Regions from separate parts of the Mesorhizobium sp. M0898 genome, predicted to be linked through region 1. Evidence: predicted binding sites of a transcription regulator. Region 1 holds the regulator's gene; the other holds the start of a gene.
What was found. The regulator LexA, encoded in region 1, represses DNA repair genes until DNA is damaged. The targets are predictions, from matches to a motif close to TGTTCNNNNTGTGTTCNG.
Positions count from the first base shown of each region.

Region 2: parE (DNA topoisomerase IV subunit B) is a predicted target of LexA. The motif match lies at 2,011-2,028, and genes of this name have one in related genera.

Region 1 covers NZ_JAMYOE010000001.1:76,073-79,187, reverse strand. Annotated here, with positions in the region: gene NKH90_RS00410 (ComEC/Rec2 family competence protein) at 1-1,035, shown strand, start outside; gene lexA (transcriptional repressor LexA) at 1,029-1,763, opposite strand; gene kynU (kynureninase) at 2,211-3,115, shown strand, end outside.
Region 2 covers NZ_JAMYOE010000001.1:298,651-301,765, reverse strand. Annotated here, with positions in the region: gene parE (DNA topoisomerase IV subunit B) at 1-1,940, opposite strand, end outside; gene NKH90_RS01490 (GGDEF domain-containing protein) at 2,213-3,115, shown strand, end outside.

The DNA of each region.
Region 1 (3,115 bases):
TCGCCGCTACGCTTTGCCACTCGAAAGGTCCTGCTGGGCATGTGCGGTCTGGCGATGACCTCGATCATTGCAGGGAGCGCCACGGCGCTTTTCGCCATATGGCATTTCCAGCGCGTGGCGCCGCTCAGCCTGTTCGCCAATCTGGCCATCATGCCCATCGTGTCACTGGTCGTCATGCCCTTCGCCGTTCTCAGCGCGCTGGCGATGCCGTTCGGTGCGGATGGCCCTTTTCTCTATGTCATGGGCAAGGGGCTGACGGCGATGATCGCCCTGTCCGGGTGGATCTCGGAGCGCTCTCCGATCGATGCGGTCGGGCTGATTTCGCTGAGATCCGTCCTTCTGGTGACGATCGCCCTCGTCATTGCCAGCATGGCGACGACGTGGTTGCGGCTGGCGGCACTTCCTTTTGCGCTCGCCGGCTTGCTGACGGCAACGCAGACACGCATACCCGACGTATTGGTCTCGGAGGACGCACGGCTGGTCGCGCTGCCGATCGGCAGCGGTGAACTCGCGGTCAACCGGGCACGCCCGAATGAGTTCACCATCGACAACTGGAAACGCGCGCTCACATCAGAGGCTATCGTCGCGCCGGAAACACCTGGAAAGAACGACCCGCAATTCGACATTGCCGATCCGGCCGACCTACCGCCGGGCATGCCGTTCATTTGCACGGACGGCCTCTGCCTTGCCAGGCATCCATCCGGCGCGATCATCGCGCAAGCCAAGGACCGCGATACTGCGCGGCCAGCCTGCGCCTTTGCCAGCTTGATCGTCATCGACGACGCCACCGCCCATAACCCCTGCTACTACGACCGGCTGGTCCTCGTCGTCACCAAACGGCAACTGGCGCGCGCGGGAAGTGCCGCCGTCTATTTCGATCCACAAGCGGCAACACGCGCCGAGATCCGCTTCGCCGTCGAAAAATCATACCGGCCCTGGCACGTGCAGCGGAAATTTTCACGCGCGGCACGGGGCCTGCCGCCATACCGCCGGGCCGACAACCCCAAAGCCGGCGCCAAGGGCGGAGCTCAGTAGCGGCGGATCAGTCCGACGAGCTTGCCCTGCACCTTGACCCTGTCTGGTCCGAAGATGCGCGTCTCGTAGGCCGGATTGGCGGCTTCCAGGGCGATCGAGGCGCCCTTGCGGCGGAACCGCTTCAGCGTCGCTTCCTCCTCGTCGACCAGTGCCACCACGATCTCACCGGGGCTCGCCGTATCGGCATTGCGGATGATCACCGTGTCGCCGTCGAAAATGCCGGCCTCGATCATCGAATCGCCTTTGACCTCCAGCGCATAATGCTCGCCGCCCATGATCATATCCGGCGGCACCGAAATCGAATGCGTCTGGTGCTGGATGGCGTCGATCGGCACACCGGCAGCGATGCGGCCCATCACCGGGATCGAAACGGCGGCGACGACATCGTCGTCATTTCCGGCTGCGGGCACGCGCGACGATGTCGGCTTGCCTTGCCGAGGGGCGCCTTGCCCAAGACTGCCCTGGATGACACTCGGCGAGAACTTGCGTGCCGCATTGAGGCCGGGGGCGATCGAGTCAGGCAGGCGTAGCACCTCCAGCGCACGGGCCCGGTTGGGCAAACGGCGAATGAAGCCGCGCTCCTCCAGCGCCGTAATCAGCCGGTGGATTCCGGATTTGGAAGCCAGGTCGAGCGCTTCCTTCATCTCGTCGAATGAAGGCGGGATACCGCTTTCCTTCAACCTTTCGTGGATGAACATAAGCAGTTCGTGTTGTTTGCGTGTCAGCATAGCGACCCCCAACAGAATCAGAAAAACAAACCCAGAACAAACACTATCTGTTCCAGTTGTGTTCCGCAACTGTTTAAAGTTTAATGAATGCGTTAAGGCTCGGGAAACAAACGACGTCCCCTACCGGCGTACCGCATTTTCACCGCCGCGAGCCTCATCGCCTTGATTCTGCTTTCGTTTGCGCCCTTCTGGCCTCCTAGAAGGCGGCACTGGCATCGGCCGTCGGTCGGCAAAAGGCACGGAATTGAACCCGTATCGACTGTGCGGTTTGGTCAATGCACCGTGAACGAAACGAACTCAAAACGCCAACCTCGGGTTAAGTCCCGGTTTCCACCGCCTGGTCAGGCTGCTTCTCGCCGGTGGAGCCTTGCTGCGCGCAACCAAGTAATGGAAGAACAGTCGATGCGTGTCCGACGTTGCGTTGGATCTTGGGGGAGCAGACAAATCATGACAGGAATTCCCGATCTCGTGGCCATAAAGGCGATGGATGCCGCGGATCCGCTGCGCGCGATGCGCGACCGCTTTGTGTTGCCGCAAGGAGTGATCTATCTCGACGGCAATTCGCTAGGAGCTGCTTCACGTGCCGCTTTCGATGAACTGCACAAGGCCGCGACCGAAGAATGGTCGTATGATCTCATCCGCGCATGGAACACCGCCGGCTGGTTCAACATGCCGCTTGAACTTGGCGACCAGCTCGGGCGCCTGATCGGTGCCGCGGCCGGCCAGACGGTGGTCTGCGACACGACATCGGTCAACATCTACAAGCTGCTGCACGCCGCCATGGCCATGCGACCGGAGCGGCAGGTCATCGTCGCCGAGGGCGATAGTTTTCCGACGGACCTCTACATGGCTGAGGGTGTGGTTTCGACGCGAAAAGATACGCTGCTGCGCCTCTCGGGAGTCGACGCGCCGACCATCGAAGAGCTGATCGACGAACGCACCGCTGTGGTGCTGGTCAACCACGTCAACTATAAGTCGGGCGAACTGCGCGACATGCCGGCGCTGACGCGCAGGGCTCAGGAAGCCGGGGCGATGATCGTCTGGGATCTCTGCCACACCGCCGGCGCGATGCCAGTCGAACTCGACAAGGCAAACGCCGATTTTGCCGTTGGCTGCACCTACAAATATCTGAATGGCGGCCCGGGCGCGCCTGCCTTCATCTATGCGGCTGAGCGGCATCTTTCCGACATCCAGCAGCCGCTCACCGGCTGGTGGGGCCATGCACGGCCCTTCGCCTTCGAGCCAGGCTATGCGGCCGGCACCGGCATCCGCCGGTTTCTGTGCGGCACGCAGCCGGTCTTGTCGATGCGCACGCTGAAGGGCGCGCTCGACATCTGGAACGATGTCGACAT
Region 2 (3,115 bases), 220 kb from region 1:
TCGGCATCGATAACGTCGACCCTGAGCAGCGTGCGCTTTTTCGGGTCCATGGTGGTTTCCTTGAGCTGGGCAGCCATCATTTCGCCCAGCCCCTTGAAGCGGCCGATTTCGACCTTGCCGCGCCCGGCGAATTCGGTGCGCAGGAGTTCGTCCTTGTGCGCATCGTTGCGGGCATAGGCGACCTTGCCGCCTTGCCGGATCGAATAAAGCGGCGGCACCGCCAGATAGAGATGGCCGCCGCGGACCAGGCTCGGCATCTCCTGGTAGAAAAAGGTGATCAGCAGCGAGGCGATATGGGCGCCGTCGACGTCGGCATCGGTCATGATGATGACCCGGTCGTAACGCAGGTCCTCGTCGCGATATCTCGAGCGCGTGCCGCAGCCAAGCGCCTGGATGAGGTCGGATATCTGCTGGTTGGCGGCAAGCTTGTCGTTGCCGGCGCTGGCGACGTTGAGGATCTTGCCGCGCAGGGGCAGCACCGCCTGGCTGGCGCGGTCGCGCGCCTGCTTTGCCGAACCGCCGGCCGAATCGCCCTCGACGATGAACAGCTCGGCACCGGCGGCGGCATTCTGCGTGCAGTCGGCGAGCTTGCCGGGCAGCCGCAGTTTGCGCACCGCACTTTTGCGCGACACTTCCTTTTCCTGGCGGCGGCGCACCCGCTCGTCGGCGCGCGCGATCACCCATTCGAGCAGTTTCGAAGCCTCCTGCGGATTGTCGGCCAGCCAGTGGTCGAACGGGTCGCGGATGGCGCTTTCGACGATGCGGATCGCCTCGATCGTCGCCAGCCTGTCCTTGGTCTGGCCGACGAATTCCGGTTCGCGGATGAACACCGACAGCATGCCCGCCGCCGAGATCATCACATCCTCGGAAGTGACGATCGAGGCGCGCTTGTTGCCGACCAGGTCGGCATAAGCGCGCAAGCCGCGCGTCAGGACGTTGCGGAAGCCGGCCTCATGCGTGCCGCCTTCGGCGGTCGGAATGGTGTTGCAATAGGAATTGATAAAACCGTCGCCGCCGAACCAGGTCACCGCCCATTCGAGCGAACCGTGGCCACCCTGCTTCTCGCTCTTACCGGCAAACATTTCACGGGTCACCTGGAATTCGTCGCCGAGCGAGGCTTTCAGATAATCCTTGAGGCCGCCCGGAAAATGGAATTCTGCCTTGGCCGGCGTCGTGTCCTTTTCCCTGATCAGCGACGGGTCGCAGGTCCAGCGGATTTCGACACCGCCGAACAGATAAGCCTTTGACCGCGCCATGCGGTAGAGCCGCGTCGGCTCGAAAGCAGCGCCCTTGCCGAAAATCTGCTCGTCTGGATGGAAGCGGATCTTCGTGCCGCGGCGGTTGTGCACCTCGCCGAGCTGCTCCAGGCCGGTCACAGGAATGCCGCGCGAGAACTTTTGCCGATAAAGTTTCCTTCCCAGCGCCACCTCGACCTCGAGATGGTCGGACAGCGCGTTGACCACGGAAACGCCGACACCGTGCAGGCCGCCGGACGTCTCGTAAACCTTGCTGTCGAACTTGCCGCCTGAATGCAGCGTCGTCATGATGAGTTCGAGCGCCGGCTTCTTGAATTTCGGGTGCGGATCGACCGGAATGCCGCGGCCGTTGTCGGTGACGGACAGGTATCCGTCGGCGGAAAGCTCGACATCGATGAAGGTCGCATGGCCGGCGACCGCCTCGTCCATCGAATTGTCGATGACCTCGGCGAACAGATGGTGCATCGCCTTGTCGTCGGTGCCGCCAATGTACATGCCCGGGCGGCGGCGCACCGGTTCCAGCCCCTCCAGCACTTCGATGTCGGCGGCACTATAGCTCTCGCTGGCGTCGCGGGGCGCCGGCCGCTTCGCCGCCTGCACCAGCGGGTCGGCCGGGCGCGCGGCGGCGCGAGCCGGTTGCGGCTGCTTGTCCAATTTGGCGAAAAGATCGTTATTGTCGTCCATGCCGGTCCTGGATTCCGATGCTGCGAATCACCACCCGATACTGCCACGCTTTTGGCGGGCAGGCGACGGAGGTTCCTGTTACGTTCGAGGATAGGGCCTCTTACTGCAAAACCATTCGACAGCCAAGCGGCGGAAATGGGGTCGAAGGTGGAGCATCGACGTTTTGTAAACCCTGTCCGAAGGTTACGCCGGAAGATTGGCTAAAAGGCGGTATTTGCGGACTGTCGCTGACCTAGAATGCAGCGGAACCCTCAAGAGGCAGTCGCTTAAGCATGTTGGATTACAGTTCGCTCCTGCTCGCGGCGGCGCTGTCGGGCACGTGCCTTAGCATCACCATGTTTGCCATCTGGTTCAGCGCGCCACAGGCACGCTTTGTGCTGACGGTGGCGTGTGGCATTCTCGTGCTCGTCGCACATGTGGTGTTGTTCTGGCATTACACCAGGGATCCAAGCGCCTGGCTTTGCCAGATCGTGCTTGCGCTGCTCAGCCTCGGCTTCCTGATCATCTGCCTGTCGGCCATGCAATACCTCGGCATAGGCGACTACAGACGAGCCATCTTGCCGACCTTGGTTGCGATGGCCGTTTGCGCGGGCGCGACGTATCTCGGGTTTGATGGTGTCGGCTTTATTGTCACCTACGCGACGGTAACGGCGCTGCTCTCGCTCATCGGGGCGATGTTCTGGATTGAGGGTGGTCACGATCGCCGGATATTGCTGGTCGTCTCGTTCCTGAGCGGCGTCTGTGCCCTGTCGTTCGGACTTTGCGGCGCGGTCCTGCTGGTCACGGGCCAATGGGTGCTCGGTGTAGCACCGGACAATTGGGCCGAGCGGGTGAATTCCGTCGTGGCCGTCGCCTGCATGACCGGGCTCGGCGCATTGACGCTCTCCCTGCACCATTTGCAGGCGCAGATCGAACTGAAGGCCGAGACGATGACCGATCCATTGACCGGGCTGATGAATCGGCGGGCGTTGACGGCACTCTACGGCGAGCGGGTCTTCGGTCCGTTCATGTCCGTTGCCATGTTCGACCTTGACCATTTCAAGAGGACGAACGACGTATTCGGTCACCCGGTCGGCGACCAGGTTCTGTGCCGCTTTGCCGCCGTCATCAGGAAATACGCCCGGACCGGCGTCGACGCCTTCCGGTTGGGCGGCGAGGAATTCGTGCTCGTCATG